DNA from 4 places in the Photobacterium panuliri genome. Region 1 is predicted to be linked to each of the others. Evidence: predicted binding sites of a transcription regulator. Region 1 holds the regulator's gene; each other region holds the start of a gene.
What was found. Region 1 encodes PurR, which represses purine synthesis genes. Its sites were predicted from a motif close to TNANGNAAACGTTTNCNTNA; they were not measured.

Region 1 (4,562 bases):
CGCAGATCAGCGAACGGATCACTGGTGCGAGGGGGGATGATGAGCGGTCAAGAAAGCCGAAAAAACCTGCGACTAGCCAGAATAAGGTTGGGCGACGCCCCCACAACTTGGCGGGATTGAGTACATTGCCGTAGTGTCGCTTCTGAAGCCACAGTAGGGGCCGGACAAAAATAGAATAACGACGTTTGGATGGGATGCGCACATTAACCTCTCTGAATGTCTATGGTTTGCAAGAAAAAACTGCAAGCCTGTCATTATCACCGATATGCTGGTGCATTTGTGAGACTAGACCTTACCAAGAGGCGGATTATTTCAGTTTAATTGAAAAAAGTGCTTTAAATTCTTTTAGTTGATGCTTATTTGTACAGTTCTGGGTTGGTTATTGGTAACCATATGTTTTGGCACGGCCTCTGCAATCAGCAAATAGCCGCAAACAGCGATGGGCACGAAAGCCAACAGCATGGTTTTACCGATATGGTAGTTTCGATACCAGTACTTCCTCGCTCGTATGCGCAGCAAGATGCCCCACAGTAGAAGGGAACTGTTACTGAGCAGGGTCCAGGTAACCGCATCTCTAAGAGCTGTGATCGACGTGTAATCCTGCTGTACGAGGAAGAGGGTTAGCATTGGGGGGAAAAGACTGATCAGGACCAGCCAGCGCATTAGGCGTGGCCATTTACCAAACGTATCCTTGAACACACGTTCATTTTGTCCCGGGAATGGTTTGGAATAACTCATACTACCTCCACGATTCAGTTGTGTTCATTCTAACCTTGGCCTGAACGAAAGAAAGTATGGAGCAAGATCAGCGAGTAGCTTTGTGAGGAGATTCAATATTTGACGGAGTCTGACAAAAATTTGTCATATCAATGTTGATCTTGTTCTGATTTGCTTGTCATGCTGGCAAAAAGGCGAGGTGTGGCGGTTGGTGTGTTCTGCTTCTCTTGAGACTTTGTCTAATGTCCTCGTTCTCACGCTGTTGTTTATATTTTTATGCCACTGAGTTTAGTGAACCTGTGTTGGGACTTTTATTACGGCGCCTTATTGCGCATGAGTGCATATATTTAATATATAAGTCAGCGATCAGCCTAATTATTACTGGATTATAAATAAATGGCAGGGTTAATTCATCAAGGGAATTTATAATTAATGGAATATAAATAAATCTTAATTATTATTAACGGGTTTAATGGTTTTATTAATAGGAATAAATAAAAAAAGAGACCCGAAGGTCTCTTTCTAAATTCTGTTTATTAATACCTAAATTAGTTTAGGTCATTCAAAAGTTGTTGACGGCGTTCTGGTGGAATAACTGTCCAGTGTCTGCCGCTGATTGCGCCTTCTAGTTGCCATAGCATATCGATGGCTAGGCTGCCGCTGTGTGTGGCTTGTAGGGCTTTAAACGCATTGATTGAGCCAGCATTTTTTAGCTCTTCAATGGTAGCGATGCCTGCTTTCTTCAGCATACGCTCGTTGGCTAGGCGCAGGTTTGGTAGATCTTTGATGCGCTCTGGGCCTGTGGTTGTCTTGGTGACTTTATCAACTTGAGCTGCCTCAAGTGATTGTTTTGCATGCTCTAGAATTTTTTCTGGTTGCTGCCACCATTCTTCAGGAATGGCATAGTGCTTGGTAACAACAGGAAAGCCACGCTTTTTATAAATATATGGTTCTAAGCCTGCGTCTTTGAATCCAGTTTCATTAGAAGCATTAGCACGCAGGTGAAGTTTATTATTTACGACTAGCGCGAACATCGTTTCGCCGGAAAAAATACCATAACCACCAAACATAGAACGTGATTTGATATTACCAAAACATTGGAATAGTCGTAATGAGTCTTTAAGTACTGGTTTGTCCATGTGTCTTCTCTGTAAATAAGTTAGAAGTCACCAAACAACAGAGCGTGGAGAAAGAATAGCAAAGATACACAACTGGTTATGTCAGACAATAGCGAATATTTTCTGAAATGATGATTGCTATATCCATCGGCAACCCCGCTACCTTAAGTTGAATAAAAAATAGGGATATATTCAGCTCTTAGGCCGGAAGCTTTGCGTCCCTACCTTTCGATAGGTTTGCCTTGTTCGTGACCTGGTAAGAATATCATTAGTTGATAAATTTGAACTTGCTCCCAATTTTGGTTTTGTGATCCTTGTCACATATTTTCATTCAGATGGCTGATAAAGGCAACGCATTTTTGATTTTCGTTCGATAAGTATCGGTCAAAATTGTAAAAAAAGCCGGCCTATGGTAGGCCAGCTTCTTGTATTGTCATCAGATTGTGTGACGTGTAATTAGTTGAGTTTCTTCACTGATTTTCGCTCAACCAGTTCAGGAGTCATCTCGAACACTTGGTGTGCATGTTCTTTGTCTTTTACGCGATGCATCAAAATCTCAACAGCACTTTTGCCCAATCGACGCTTTGGCTGGTGGATTGTGGTCAATGGTGGTGAAAAGTAAGGTGCTAGATCGATATTGTCGTAACCAATGATAGAGATATCATCCGGTATACGGATTCCTGCTTGTTGGAAGGTACTGATCAGACCCATCGCCATGATGTCGTTGAAACAGAAGATAGCAGTTGGACGTTCTTCCATTGCGATTAAGGCATTTGCTGCGACAACGGCAGATTCACACTCGAAGTCACCTTCCAGAATCCAATCTTCGTTGACAGGCAAATTCGCTTCGTTCATTGCCTTGCGGAAACCTTTAAGGCGATCGCGGCAAGCAGCCTTTTCGCTGTGGCCTGTCAGGCAACCAATTTTCTTGTGACCATGCTCAATGAAGTATTTAGTCGCTACATAGCCACCAAGTTCTGCATTGTCTTGGATCTTATCTGTATGTGGGCTCTCTGGACCCCAGTCCATGATAACCATTGGTAGATCTTTTTGGCGCTCTAACAGTGCAAGCAGTTTTTCGTCCAGATCAGAACACATGACCAACAGGCCATCTACGCGTTTTTCAGCCAGCATTCGCAGATAGTCGCGCTGCTTGTCGAGGTTTCCTTCGGTATTACAAAGGATAAGTGTGTAACCCTGACCATAGCAGTACTCTTCAACGCCGTGGACAACTTCAGCGAAGAATGGGTTGGTTGACTTGGTTACCAGCATACCGATAGTGCGAGTTGTGTTGCACTTCAAGCTTCGCGCAACGGCACTCGGTGCATAGTTAAGCTCGTCAACGGCTTCCAAGACTTTTTTCTGTGTTGCTTCTGCGACGAAGCGAGTTTTGTTGATTACGTGAGAGACGGTGGTCGTTGAAACACCAGCCAAACGCGCAACATCTTTAATCGTTGCCATAGTTATTCTTCTAATAAGATAGAGGTCAGAGGACCTAACTGAAAGCTTTACCCAAAAGAGTAGTGAACTTATCCACATCTGCTGTAATTACAGTTCACTATTCTATTGAGTACAGCGAGTAGAAACAGCTAAAGCCGCATCACAAAGGGCGGCATAGCTCGTCGTTCTGATCGACGTATAGAATAGCGTAACAAGCAACGCACTGTTAGTTTGCACCGTGTAATCGCTTGCGTTCACATTTTACCGAGTGTGGATAAGAGTGCAATAATTCTTATCGAAGAAATGAAAAAATCTTGATGGCGGTCATCATTTCTATCCGTGAGGCTTATGATATTACAATGGGATAGCCATAAACAGGATGGGGCATGACCGATACCCGCCAACCATAGACACGTTCAATATTGCTACTGGTTAGGACTTGGTCAGCGTTTCCATCTGCTTGGATACGACCGTGGTTCATAATCACCAATCGATCGGCATACTGTGAGGCCAAATTTAGGTCATGAATGACCACAACAACGGCAGCGCCAGATTTGGCCATGTCTTTGGCTACCTGCAAAGTATTGTGCTGGTGGGCAAGATCAAGCGCCGATGTCGGTTCGTCAAGCATCAGTATACATTGATGGCCAGCTTCGCTGAGCTGGGTCAATACCCGAGCAAAATGCACGCGCTGTTTTTCCCCGCCTGAAAGGCTAGGGTAAAGTCGGTGGGCAAGGTGGTTGACATCGACCCGTGTCATGGATGCTTCTGCAACGGCCTGGCATTTTGTATTGGGTAGATCAAGTGGCATACCGCCGAGCTGTACGACCTCCTGTGCGGAAAAGGCAAAAGTCAGGCCGCTGTGTTGTGGCAATACGCCAAGATGCCTAGCCAGTGTTTTGGGTGACCATTGCTCACGTAGATGATCGAAGTAGTACGTTTTGCCGCCTGCCTCTATTTCCCCGCAAAGCACTTTTAGCAAGGAGCTTTTCCCCGCACCGTTAGGCCCGAGCAGGGCGGTTAGCTCACCGCTTCGTAGCTGAATGGAAAAGTTCTCCAGCAGCGTTTTCCCGCCAAGTGATAGGTTTAAGTTACGGGCATCTATCGCAATTGGGAGATGGGGCGATGGGGTCGTCATGACATTCTCCCTTTTTGTTGAGTTAGCAAGATAATAAAGAACGGAGCCCCCAGAATAGCGGTGATGATGCCGACGGGTAGCTCTGCGGGAGCGGCAGCTATACGTGCAAGCATATCGGCAACCAGCAGGATTAATGCCCCGATGAGCGC
Region 2 (4,562 bases), 1.2 Mb from region 1:
GGGACAAGCACTGCCAGATGCGATCTTCGAACCTGACAGCAAAGCTCTGGATGCCGGTTTTGCCAATCTAAAATGGCACATCAACAATGCCGCCCGCTATGGGGTGCCTGTTGTGGTGGCGATCAACCGCTTCCCGCAGGATACAGAACAAGAACTGACGACCCTAAAGCGCATGATTGAAGGCGAGCAATTTGCTACCCCTGTAGAGGTGGCGATTAGCGAGGCCTTTGGCAAGGGTGGCGAAGGGGCCGTAGAGCTGGCCGACGCTGTCGTTCGTGCCTGCCAGCAACCCGCCAACTTCAAGCCGCTCTATAACCTGTCACAAACGCTGGAAGAAAAGCTGATGACCGTTGCCGAAGTCGGCTACGGCGGCCGAGGGGTCGAACTCTCCGAACTTGCCAAGCAGCAACTTGCCCAGTTCAAGGCTCAAGGCCACGACAACCTTGCGGTTTGTATGGCCAAGACCCCCCTTTCCATCAGCCATGACCCGGCCCAGAAAGGGGCTCCTCGCGATTTCATCGTTCCGATCCGCGAGCTCAAACTCTGCGCTGGGGCCGGTTTCGTCTATGCCCTATGCGGCAACGTAATGACCATGCCTGGATTACCTGAAAAGCCGGCTTATCTGGCTCTGGATTTGGACGAAGACGGCAACATCATTGGCCTAAGCTAAAACACGCGTTACCACGCATCGATAACGTAAAAAAAAACGCCAGCAACTGCTGGCGTTTTCTCTATCTAAAACAATTACACGGCGAGGCTGATAAACAATCCTGCCACCGTCGCGTTGAGCAAGTTGGCGAGGGTTGCCGCCACCAACGAGCGTACGCCCAGAGTGGCTATCTCATGATAACGGTTCGGTGCCATCATCCCCATACTGCCCAGCATCACCGCAATCGAACCAAAGTTCGCAAAGCCACACAACGCAAACGCAATAATCGCTTCCACACGAGGCTCTAGCGCCCCACTGGTAATCAATGGTGCCAACTGAGAGAAGGCGACAAACTCGTTGATGGTCGTTTTGGTACCGAAAATCACCGCCATTTGCTGTGCGGCGTCAAAATCCCAAATCCCGGCCATATAGGCAAATGGCAAGAACAAGTAGCCGAAGACCAAATCAAGGCTCAATTGCGGCATCCCGAACCAACCACCAACCAGTGATAGCATCCCGTTGATCATTGCAATAAGGCCCACGAATGCCAGCAACATCGCACCGATATTCAGTGCCACCCGCATTCCCTGTGTCGCCCCCTGAGCGGCGGCATCAATGGCATTGGCCGGACGATCCTCATCTTCGCTATTATCGCCGGTACATGTGCTGGTATCTTCAGTCTCTGGGATCATCAGCTTGGCCATCATCAGGCCAGCCGGTGCTGCCATGAACGACGCGGCCAGAAGATACTCTAGCGGGATCCCCATCTGGGCATACCCCACCAGTACCGAACCCGCTACCGATGCCATGCCACCAACCATCACCGCAAACAATTGTGAGCGGGTCATGGTCGACAGATAAGGTCGGATCGTCAGAGGCGCTTCGGAAATACCCAAAAAGATATTGGCAGTAGCCGAGATCGACTCCGGGCGACTTGTATCTAGCAGGCGAGACAGTGCTCGGCCAAGGGTATTAACAATGAACTGCATGATACCCAGATAATAAAGCACCGAGACCAATGCGGAAAAGAACACCACGACCGGCAGTACCCGCAGGGCTAACACAAAACCGCCGCCACCGAACAGTTCGAACATACGGTCAGAGACCAAACCGCCAAAGAGGAAACTGATCCCGTCATGGCTGTAATTGATCACTTGCTGGACACTGTCAGAAAATGAGGATAAGGCTTCACGGCCAAACGGGCTATACAGCACAATCGCGGCAAACGTCATTTGGATGGCCAAAGCCCCGAAAACGGTACGCCAATTAATACGATTACGTCGCTCGGAGAGCAGGAAAGCCAAAGCGATCAGTAGCACAATACCGATCAGGCTAGAAAGAACTTGCATAGATTACTCATAAAAACAATTAGGCGTACTGTCTCCAGCCCTTTGCTATCACAACAGGCTATCGATCAAATCAAAGCACCGGAAATACAACCTAGGTACACTTCAGCCTGCAATAAAACAGGCACCCAATGCACTCGTTTTCCTTCTGCTTTGAATCCTTGCTTCCCAGCAGCATTTTGTTCGTATGAATGAAAAAAACGGGGATTCTCGCGCAATTTGCGAGTGGGCACGAAATATTCGTGCAATATTAGCGGGAGGAGAGTAAGGACTCCGCCCGGTAAGTGCAAGATACCCCGCACCAACCGCAGAAAAAAACACCATATCGTTTGTTTGTTACCGCAAATATCCCTATCCTCGCAGGCTCGAGGTGCAACAACGGCTGTTATCGCCATTATCGGCACGCCATTCCAACCTCATCCTAAAAGCACAATTTCGCCTTTTCCCGCGTTAAAAAAGCCAGTCCCCCACCCAATAAAACTGGCACTGGCATTTCGTGCCTCAGAACAGATAACCCTACCCGTAGCAGGCATAATCCCATGTAATAACTATGGGTAATAGATTGCTAGAGCCACTAATGCCTGCACTTCTGGACAGAGTTTGTCCGATTAGTGTTTTTTGGCAAAAAAGAGTCGGCAAGTCGTAACCAGATCAATTTTTTTTGTAACCAACCTGCTAATCTCAATCCAGCTCAATAAATATTAAAGGCCTATCATTATGGAAATGACAAACGCGCAACGCCTGATCCTCTCTAACCAGTACTACCTGATGTCAAAACTGACACCGGAAAATGCAGAAAAGTACCGTCGCCTTCAAACGATCGTGGAACGCGGATACGGACTACAAATGCGCGAGCTCGCCAAAGATTTCGGCGACCTGCCTGAGCAAGATTGCCGCCAGGTTATCGACTTTATGGAAATGTACCACGCGATGCAGGAATCCTACAAAATGCTGGATGCCGACAAGCAACAGCAAGTTGACCAGCGCCGCCTGAACTTCCTTGGCTTTGATGCCGCAACCGAAGCCCAGCTAGTACACTACGTTCGCTTCCTGACCGAAGACGAAGGGCTGTACCCACAATTCGACAAGACTGAGCACATGTTCAACAGCCAGGTACCGATGCTGGACAAATACCGTCGCATGCTGCAAACATGGCGCAACTGCCCGCGCCAGTATCACTTGTCAGTCAGCGAAATTCAGCAGATTATGAATGCTTAATTTGCATTTGGCCAAAGCCCAAACCGGTGCATAGCACCGGTTTTTTATTTGCCCAATACCAATAACAAAAATGTGATCCCTCACGATAAAAACAAAAATACAGAGTCAAAAATGACCCATCAAAAGAATCACTTGTCGTAAAAAGCGACTAAATCATCAATAATTTGATACGATCGAATTCCTACTCTCTGTTATCCCACACTTTTGGTTAGTATATACAAGCCCTATCCCTGTCTGGCGACTTGAACATGATACGATTTCTGCTTATTGCCGTGTGTTTCCTATCGGCTTCTTGTTTTGCCAAGCCTAACAACCAACTGATCGTCCTGACGACTTTTACCCTAGAATCGCTTCAGCCACTGTTGGCAAAATTCAAGGAAGAGCATCCCTCAATGACCTTCACGATCCTCCACCGACGTGAGGTCGCGGGGCTCAGGCTCCTCGAACAGAACGACCATGACATCGATATTGTCATTTCGTCGTCACCTTCGCTATTCAATTACCTCAGCGAACAAAACAGCCTGATGCCGCTTAACGCGCTCAATTACGACTCGGCTTTCCAGCGCCAGCGCTTCATGCAGCAAACGCTAGAGAACGTAGCCGTATTCGGCTATTCCGGTTACGGGCTGATGTGGAACGAAGACTACCTTGCCAAACACAATATCAAGGCCCCAGACTCTTGGGAGAGCCTGACCGACCCGCAGTACTTCCGTCATTTAGTCATGAGCAGCCCTGCACGATCCGGGACAACCCACATCATGGTCGAAAATATCCTCCAACAGCACGGCTGGAAAAAAGGCTGGCAACTACTGCTGCAGATCGGCGGCAACCTGTCATCTGTTTCAGCCCGCAGCTACGGGGTTAGCGACACTATCTCCCGCGGCTTGGCCGGGATTGGCCCGATCATCGATAGTTATGCCTACAGACGTCAGGAGCACTTCCCGTTTATCGGCTTCCAGTACCAGCCAAACAGCCCATTGATGCCGAGCTATGTTGCAGCCGTTAATAACATCAACCCGGCGGCACACAGCATTGAGTTCATCCGTTTTCTGCTTTCTGATCAGGTGCAGCATACCCTGTCCAGCAGTAGCATGAACAAATATGCCTTGAAGCAGAACATGACCCAGCCGTTTGACGTCTCTCAGCTCAACTACCAGCTGATGCACCAACGTGGGATGATGGTCAAACAACTGTTTGAACAGACCATCAACCAACAGCTTATCCGACTCAATCAAGCATGGCAGCTCATCAACGAAGTCAAGCGCCTACCGCACCTGAACAATGCTGAAATGCGCCAGCTTAATCTGGCCATCAAGCTTGCCAGTACACCGCCAGTCACTGAGTCTCAA
Region 3 (4,562 bases), 1.6 Mb from region 1:
GGCAATACTTTCCACCTTGATACCCCGCTGCGCCGCCAGTTGCTCGAGCAGCTCGGGGTGACCCTGCATGCCGAGGACGGCACTGATCCGGTCCATGACGAGGAGCTCAGGGAGTACGCCAAGGCGACGGAAGTCGAGTATCTTAGCGAAGAGATGAGCAGCGAGCTGGGCTCGCCGACTCAGGTCAGGCTGGTGTTGGGCACCGACAGTTACGTGCTGTGGCTCAAGAGCGAGGCGATACCGGGCTACTTGATGCGGATCCCGCTGTCGGAGTTGCAGGAGGACGATTTCTCGCCGCTGTTCCACTACAGCTTGATTATCGCCTTCATGGTGATTGCCGGTGGCTGGCTGTTCATCCGGATCCAGAACCGGCCGCTGGTGGCCCTCGAGCAGGCGGCCTTGCAGGTTGCCCGGGGCGAGACCCCGCCGGTGCTGCCCGAGCGCGGGGCCTCGGAAATCCGTGCGGTGACCAAGGCGTTCAACAAGATGGCGGCGGGGATCAAGCAGCTTGAGGATGACCGGGCTTTGCTGATGGCCGGGGTCAGCCATGATTTGCGTACCCCGTTGACCCGGATCCGGTTGGCGACCGAGATGATGTCGCCCGAGGACGGCTATCTGGCCGAGAGCATGATCAAAGATACCGAGGAGTGTAACGAGATCATCAGCCAGTTCATGGACTACCTCAAATCCACCAAGAAGCAGGCCGAGGAAGACATTTTTCTCAATGCCCTGTTGCAGGAGGTGGCGGAATCCGAGGGGGGCTACGAGCGCGAAATCGATCTGGCTCTGGGCGATATTCCCGGGGTGATATGTGCCAACGGCGTATCGATAAAGCGTTCGGTGGCCAATCTGGTGGTCAATGCGCTTCGCTATGGCAACGGCTGGGTCAGGATTTCCAGCGGTGCGACGGCCGACCGGAAAAGCGCGTGGTTCTGCGTCGAGGATGACGGCCCTGGGATCGAACCGTCTCAGGTTGCCAAGATGTTCCAGCCGTTGACCCGGGGCGATGCCGCGCGCGGGACGGATACCGAGGGTACCGGGCTGGGCTTGGCCATCGTCAAGCGGATTATCGACCAGCATGAAGGGACGATACAGGTTTCCAACCGGCGCGAGGGCGGGCTCAAGGTCCAGATCAGCCTGCCGTTGCTGGTGCGCAAGTAGCGTGAACCTAGTCATTGTCTGATATGAAAAACGGGAGCCTCGGCTCCCGTTTTTTTATGCCCGTTATTCACGCTTAGTCGCGCTCTTTCGGCAAGATCAGGTTGAGGATGATGGCGGTGATGCCGCCGGCCGCCATCCCTGAAGATAGGATGCTCTTGACGATATCCGGCATGAACTGGAGGATTTCCGGTTTCTGGGCGATCCCCAGTCCCATCGAGAACGACAGGGCCATGATCAGGATGGCGCGGCGGTCGAGCTTGCAGCGCGAGATAATGCGGACGCCTGAGGCGGCAATGGTGCCGAACATCACGATGGTAGCTCCGCCCAGTACCGGCTCGGGGATCAGCTGGACCAGATTGGCAACCCCGGGGAACAAGCCGAGCAGTACCAGCATGCCCGCGACGAAGTAGCCGATGTAGCGGCTGGCGACGCCGGTCAGCTGGATGATGCCGTTGTTCTGGCTGAAGGTGGAGTTCGGGAAGCTGTTGAGAATAGCGGCCACGGCGGAGTTGATGCCGTCGGCCAGTACCCCGCCTTTGATCCGTTTCATGTAGACCGGGCCGGCGACTGGCTGCTCGGAGGTTTCCGAGGTCGCGGTGATATCGCCGATAGCCTCGAGCGAGGTGATGGCAAAGACGATGATTAGCGGGAACAGCAGGCCCCAGTCAAACCCGAGGCCGTACTGCATCGGCAGCGGGATAGCGATGAAATCGGACTCGGCCATCCGGGTGGTGTCTACCATGCCCATGAGCGATGCCAGTAGGGTACCTGCCGCCATCGCGATGACAATCGACGAGACCCGCAGGTAAGGGTTCTTGACCCGGTTGAGCAGGACAATCAGGCCGAGCACGGTGCCGGCCAGCATTAGGTTGTCGAGGCTGCCGAAGGTGCCGCCCTCGATAGCAGCATAGCCGCCGCCCATCGATGTCAGGCCGATTTGGATTAGGGTCAGGCCGATCAGGGTTACCACGATCCCCGAGACCAGCGGGGTGATGACACGCTGGGCATGCTGGAGAACCCGAGAGATCAGCACTTCGGTCAGCGAGGCAAACAGGATAGTGCCGAAGATGGCCGCCATCATGGTCGGGATATCCGCGCCGCCTGCCTTGAGTGCGAGGCCAGCCCCGATAATCGGACCGAGGAAATTGAAGCTGGTTCCTTGGATGGACAGCAGCCCCGAGCCGACCGGGCCGAAGGTTCGGATTTGGATGAAAGAGGCAACGCCGGAGGCAAACAGCGACATGCTGACGATGGTGTTGGTATCGCTGGCTGGCAGGCCGAGGGCCTGGCAGATGATCAGCGAGGGGGTGATCACGGCGACGAACATCGCGAGTAGGTGCTGGGCGGCGGCAAACAGGGTCTGTGGCAGCGGCGGGCGGTCTTCGAGACGGTAGATCAGATCCGATTTCTGGGGTGTATCAATGGCACTGTGCTGGCGTGTCATGGCCGGTGGTTTCCTGATTGTTCGCCGGTATTCCCGTCTATCCGCGCTGAATGGGCGGTAGGGTGTGCAGGCCGGATAATGCTCTGTGATTGCTGTTAGTCAGATCCGGGCGATGCACCGAGAGTGGCGGTGGCTAGTTGGGTTGGCCGCTATTTTAGTGATCCACAACCAAAAAGCAAACGTTTGCGCTGTTTTTTATCAGTAGCACGAAGAAGGTGCGGAAGAGCCAACTGCCATAGGCAGCTGGCTTGATAAGGGGGATCAGGCGTTGGAGTAGTTTTCGCGCTGGCCCAGCCAGCGGTCGATAATCGCCTTGGCATTGGCCGGATAGTGGTCGTGGAGGTAGCGGGCCAGCTTCTGGACCTGCGGGATCAGGTGTTGGTCGCGAACCAGATCGGCGACCTTGAATTCGGCAATACCGGTCTGTTTGGTGCCCAGCAGCTCGCCCGGGCCACGGATCTCCAGATCGCGCTGGGCAATCACGAAGCCGTCGCTGCTCTCGCGCAGTACGCCGAGGCGCTTCTGGGCCGTTTTAGATAGCGGGGCGCGGTAGAGCAGGACACAGTGGCTGGCAACCTTGCCTCGGCCGACCCGGCCACGGAGCTGGTGGAGCTGGGCAAGGCCGAGCCGCTCCGGGTTTTCAATGACCATCAGGCTGGCATTGGGCACGTCGACCCCGACTTCGATCACCGTGGTGGCGACCAGCAAGTGGAGCTCGCCGTCTTTGAATTGCTGCATGATGGTCTGTTTTTCTGCCGGTTTCATCCGGCCGTGGACCAGCCCGATCTTGAGCTCCGGTAGCTGGGCGGTGAGCTCGGCGGCAGTATCGGAAGCGGCCTGGGCCTCTAAGACTTCTGACTCGTCGATCAGGGTGCAGACCCAGTAGGCCTGACGGCCCTCGTCGAGGCAGGCGGCACGGATCCGGTTGATGATGTCCGCCCGGCGTGAGTCCGGCAGCGCCACGGTTTGGATCGGGGTCCGTCCCGGCGGCAGCTCGTCAATGACCGAGGTTTCGAGATCGGCATAGGCGGTCATCGCCAGCGTGCGCGGGATCGGGGTCGCGGTCATGATCAGCTGGTGCGGGTAGCGGCCTTCGTTGGCCCCTTTTTCGCGCAGCTCGAGTCGCTGGTGGACGCCGAAGCGGTGTTGTTCATCGATGATGACCAGTGCGAGGTTGGCAAAGACAACCTGCTCCTGAAACAGGGCGTGGGTGCCGACCACCATTTTGGCCTCGCCGCTTTCGATGCGGGCCAGCTCGCTGTCGCGGGCCTTGCCCTTGAGCTTGCCGGCCAGCCAGCCGACCTCGATCCCGAGCGGGTTGAGCCAACTGGCAAAGTTGCTGGCATGCTGCTCGGCCAACAGTTCGGTCGGGGCCATCAGGGCCACCTGAAAGCCATGTTCTATGGCGCGCAGTGCCGCCAGTGCCGCAACCAGCGTTTTGCCTGAGCCAACGTCACCCTGCACCAGCCGCATCATCGGATGGGGGCGGGCAAGATCCTGTTCGATATCGGCCACGACCCGCTGCTGGGCTCCCGTTGGGCTGAACGGCAGGCTGCCGAGCAGTTGCTGCTTTAGGTTATCGGAGGTTGCCAGAGGCCAAGCGGCATGTTGCTGGCCCTTGCTGCGAACTGCCAGCATCGAGAGGTTCTGGGCCAAGAGCTCTTCGAGGATCAGGCGCTGCTGGGCGGGGTGCTTGCCGGCCTCGAGCTGGTCGAGGGAGACGTCCGGGGTCGGGCGGTGCATGATGTGCAGCGCCTCGGCCAGTGTCATTTGGCGGTCGTAGAGCCCCTCCGGCAGCAGTTCGCGCACCGCGGCCCGGTCGAGCAGGCGCAGGGCCTGATCGGTGAGGTTGCGCAGGGTCAGCTGGCGCAGGCCGTCGGTGGTCGGGTAGACCGGGGTCAGGGTCTCCTCGACGCTGAGCTCGGTTGGCTCAGAGAAGACCTTGTAATCGGGGTGG
Region 4 (4,562 bases), 600 kb from region 1:
TACCATTGGTCTTGATTACCCTTGGCATCACCAACTCCGCCGTCTCGAACGTGGTATAACGCTCGTTACACGCCAAACACTGGCGACGGCGACGCACCTGATGACCATCAGCCACCAGACGCGAATCGATAACTTTGGTGTCGTTTGCACCACAAAAAGGACAGTGCATCTTGCCTCCTCTCTTTCGATACCCCAGTGTAACCCATTTCAATCCCTTATGGCGTTTTTTCAAATGAAAAACTACCGCCTGCCAGCGCGTAAATAGGCGTCGACCGCTTTCAAAACAAAAAAGGCCGGCCCAACGGCCAGCCCTCTATTTTGATGCGCCATGACTGGCGCAAAACACAATTAAGCGTACACAGGAAGGCGCTTACAGATATCCAGCACCTTGGCCTTGGTCGCCTCAATCACTTCTGGCTTGTCGATGTTGTCCATCACATCACACATCCAACCAGCTAGCTGCTTGGCATCTTCCGCCGTAAAGCCACGGCGTGTAATCGACGGTGTACCAACACGAATACCCGACGTCACAAACGGACTGCGCGGATCATTCGGTACACTGTTTTTGTTCACGGTGATGTTGGCAGCACCCAACGCGGCATCAGCTTCTTTGCCGGTGATCCCCTTGTCGATCAAATCCACAAGGAACAGGTGGTTCTCGGTACCGCCAGAGACGATCTTGTAACCGCGCTCGATGAACTCACCCGCCATGACCTTGGCGTTCTCAACAACACGCGCCTGATACTCTGCAAACTCAGGCTCCATCGCCTCTTTGAATGCCACAGCCTTAGCGGCGATCACATGCATCAGCGGGCCACCCTGACCACCAGGGAAAACAGCCGAATTCAGCTTCTTATATAGGTCTTCACCGCCATTAGACAGGATCAAGCCACCACGAGGGCCGGCCAGTGTCTTGTGGGTAGTGGTGGTCACGACATGGGCATGCGGCACAGGCGTCGGGTAAACTCCCGCAGCAACCAGACCCGCAACGTGAGCCATATCGACAAAGAAATACGCGCCGATCTTGTCAGCGATTTCACGCATACGTTTCCAATCAACGATCTGCGAATAAGCAGAGAAACCGCCAATAATCATCTTAGGCTTGTGCTCAAGCGCCAACGCTTCGACTTCTGCGTAGTCAATCTGGCCATCGGCATCAATGCCGTAAGGAATAACGTTATACAGCTTGCCCGAAAAATTCACCGGTGAACCGTGGGTCAGGTGGCCACCGTGTGCCAGACTCATACCCAACACAGTGTCGCCTGCATTCAAAAGCGCCATGTACACCGCGTTATTGGCCTGTGAGCCAGAGTGCGGCTGAACGTTGGCATACTCAGCACCAAAAAGCTGGCAAGCACGGTCAATGGCCAGTTGCTCAGCCTTATCCACGAACTCACAGCCGCCGTAGTAGCGCTTACCCGGGTAGCCCTCGGCATACTTGTTGGTGAGCTGGGAACCCTGTGCTTCCATTACTCGAGGACTGGTATAGTTCTCAGAGGCAATCAGCTCAATATGCTCTTCCTGACGCGCAGTTTCTTCCTGAATAGCTGCATATAGTTCAGCGTCATAATCGGCAATGTTCATGTCGCGTTTTAGCATCTGTATCTCCTGACTCAGATTGTTCTCAAACCCATTTGTTAACAGGAGCGAACTTACCCTGCCACTGTTACCAAAAGACGGTAAACACACATTTCTGGCACAAATATGAAAAAACGGAAAGCTAGGCGCCACGTGGACGCAAACGTTTTCGTTGCACCGGTAGATAACGTCGTATTTTACAGAATTTGATCTAAATCAGATAGTCCCTAATGTGATTTTTTATTGGCATTTATTTCAATATGGGGATGAATTGTTTTCAATTTGTTCTAGATTCAGCCAGCCGATAACACATACCGAGACAAGTCACACCGACAATTATTTTTTTACAACTGCGGAAATAAAATTGTACAGCGCCAACAAGGGCAATTCGACGCCCCCTCTGCGCACATATTACGTTCACCAGTATCATAGCCCGGTCAATCATAAGGAGCGTTGTCTTGAGCGGTATCCCCCATTCTCACAAAGAAAATCTCATTGCTATTTTGACCGGTACTTTCGTGGTTTCTCAGGGGGTATTCTTCCTCCAGCAAGCCAATTTGCTAACCGGCGGCACCACGGGCCTTGCCCTGCTACTGAGCCAGTTTGTTGACTTGAGTTTCGGCCAACTTTACTTCATGGCCAATACCCCGTTCTACCTGATGGCATGGTTTAGAATGGGACGCAGCTTCGCGCTGACCAGCATCCTTTCCGGCGGACTGGTTTCGATCATCACAGACAACCTCCACCACGTATTGGAAATCAGCCGACTCGAGCCGCTCTACTGCGCGGTGATCGGCGGTATACTCATGGGACTGGGTATGCTGATCCTGTTCCGCCACAAAACCAGCCTCGGCGGCTTCAACGTCCTGGTACTGTACCTACAAGAGAAATTCGGGTGGTCGGCCGGCAAACTGCAGATGGGCATTGACCTGACCATCCTGACTGCCTCGTTCTTCTTGGTCAGCCCAATGATTCTGCTCTATTCGGTGATCGGGGCGTTCATGCTCAACCTGGTACTGGCCATGAACCACAAGCCCGGCCGCTACGTCGGCAACGTCGGCAACGTCAAGCAACAAGCCGAAGCGTAAGCAATTAACCATAATAAAAAAGCGTGCTCCATGAGCACGCTTTTTTGTATCCAGCACGGTGTACGCATAAATGAGTACTTCCGATGCAGACTGAGAGTGAAACGGCAACGTCATAACGAGCTTTAGATAGCGTCCTCGTCTTCCTCGCCAGTCCGAATACGCACCACACGCTCCACATCGAACATAAAGATCTTGCCGTCACCGATTTTACCGGTTTGCGCGGTTTCGATGATGGTATCGACGCATTGGTCTGCGACTTCGTCTGAGACGACAATTTCCAATTTCACTTTGGGTAGGAAATCGACCATATACTCAGCGCCACGGTATAACTCGGTGTGCCCTTTCTGGCGGCCAAACCCTTTGACTTCGGTCACTGTCATCCCGGTGATACCGACATCGGCAAGGGCTTCGCGAACATCATCAAGCTTGAATGGCTTAATAATGGCTTCTATTTTCTTCATTCTCGTCATCCTTAGCTGAGCTATGGCCTGGAGACCGGAGCATTGCTTGCCCTGCGGTACCATGACCTTTAAAGGGGCAAGTATAACAAATGGTTGATAGCCGGTTTAGTACTTTTCCTTGGGCAATACGACATCGGTGTCCATCATTTTCAGCAGCAGCATGACTGAGAACAGCATCACTGCACTGTTGCTTAACAGAATGACAAGTTGGCGGACTTCGGGGACAAATAACAGGGGCAGGAAGGGGATCAAGCTGTAACCAAAAAACAGAGTAACGGCTGGGATAAAGAAATAGAGCGGGATAAAACCCCAGCGGTGGGCTCGACACAGGCCAACGATCGCAAACACCCCTGACAACAGGATCAATGCTGTTACCATGCTCGGCACAACCCCGAGTTGCATGAAACTGAAAATAATCGCAAAACTGTCGGCATAGCGGAGCAAGCAGACAACGACCAAGGCGGCCAGCAACTGCGCGGCACGGTTTAATCCTTTGCGTGAATGATCCATATTATTCTCTCTTCCGTGAAAGTATTACGAATATGGTTAATAAAATAGGCGCACATTTTATGTGGCTATTACAATCTACACAATAACTATTTGAACATTTTTCGTTCAATGTCGAGCATAAACACGCGTTACGTGTACTGATATGCCGACAATCGTACTAGCCGTTCATTTTAACCAGCTCGACAAAGCCGCCTAGGGTTCTGACAACCCTAGTATTCACCTGAACGGATGGGCTGGGAGTGTCTTGGTAATGTCTATTTAACCACACGGCTTTAAACCCAAGCTGACTGGCGGCGGTGGCGTCATTATCGGGATGATTGCCGATATACCAGCATTGCTCGGCACTGAGTCCTGACTGGCGTAGGGCCTGCCGGAAAATATTGGGATGGGGCTTGGCATGGCCGACCTGCTCGGAGATCACCATGAACTGAAAATAATCACGAATAGCCATCTGCTTGAGTTTGGCTTCTTGATGGTAAGCGAAACCATTGGTGATAATCGCCATCGGCGCAACAGCCTTCAGGGCCTCCAAGGCTGGAAGCACATCAGGAAACAGACACCAATGCTGGCGATAGAGGGCATAGTACTCGGCCATCAGGCTGTCGGCCTCGCGAACCGTCAGCGGCCGCTGGAACAACGCACTGATCCGTGCTCGGCGCAACTGTTCAAAATCAAGCTCCCCAGCCCGCCAACGGGCACGCTGGCTGTCCGATATATCACGCCATGCTTTGCCGATAGCCTCAGTCCCGGCCACCAGCTCACCCGGATGATTCGCGGCAAACGCTTCTATCGCATTCTGCTCCGCACCATCATGATCCAGCAAGGTATTATCGAGATCGAAAAAAATCATACCGCCTCCTGTGCTACCCCTTACCCAGCAATATCAGATTAATCACAGTCTTGACATAATGGCGAGGAAAACACG

Region 2: ACSF8X_RS13950 (NupC/NupG family nucleoside CNT transporter) is a predicted target of PurR. The motif match lies at 2,125-2,144, and genes of this name have one in related genera.
Region 3: ACSF8X_RS01235 (uracil-xanthine permease family protein) is a predicted target of PurR. The motif match lies at 2,777-2,796, and genes of this name have one in related genera.
Region 4: glyA (serine hydroxymethyltransferase) is a predicted target of PurR. The motif match lies at 1,734-1,753, and genes of this name have one in related genera.

The regions. Positions count from the first base shown of each region.
Region 1 is NZ_CP197192.1:1,843,909-1,848,470, forward strand. It holds gene ACSF8X_RS08560 (carboxymuconolactone decarboxylase family protein) at 1-202, opposite strand, end outside; gene ACSF8X_RS08565 (hypothetical protein) at 346-738, opposite strand; gene ACSF8X_RS08570 (TfoX/Sxy family DNA transformation protein) at 1,266-1,856, opposite strand; cyclic di-GMP riboswitch class I at 1,982-2,087, opposite strand; gene purR (HTH-type transcriptional repressor PurR) at 2,292-3,296, opposite strand; gene ACSF8X_RS08580 (heme ABC transporter ATP-binding protein) at 3,622-4,413, opposite strand; gene ACSF8X_RS08585 (FecCD family ABC transporter permease) at 4,410-4,562, opposite strand, start outside.
Region 2 is NZ_CP197192.1:3,075,253-3,079,814, forward strand. It holds gene ACSF8X_RS13945 (formate--tetrahydrofolate ligase) at 1-670, shown strand, start outside; gene ACSF8X_RS13950 (NupC/NupG family nucleoside CNT transporter) at 745-1,998, opposite strand; gene ACSF8X_RS13955 (YfbU family protein) at 2,713-3,213, shown strand; gene ACSF8X_RS13960 (ABC transporter substrate-binding protein) at 3,462-4,562, shown strand, end outside.
Region 3 is NZ_CP197192.1:239,263-243,824, reverse strand. It holds gene envZ (two-component system sensor histidine kinase EnvZ) at 1-1,161, shown strand, start outside; gene ACSF8X_RS01235 (uracil-xanthine permease family protein) at 1,235-2,605, opposite strand; gene recG (ATP-dependent DNA helicase RecG) at 2,867-4,562, opposite strand, start outside.
Region 4 is NZ_CP197192.1:1,243,634-1,248,195, reverse strand. It holds gene nrdR (transcriptional regulator NrdR) at 1-169, opposite strand, end outside; gene glyA (serine hydroxymethyltransferase) at 349-1,599, opposite strand; gene ACSF8X_RS05910 (YitT family protein) at 2,037-2,666, shown strand; gene glnB (nitrogen regulatory protein P-II) at 2,789-3,127, opposite strand; gene ACSF8X_RS05900 (hypothetical protein) at 3,233-3,637, opposite strand; gene ACSF8X_RS05895 (HAD family hydrolase) at 3,795-4,487, opposite strand.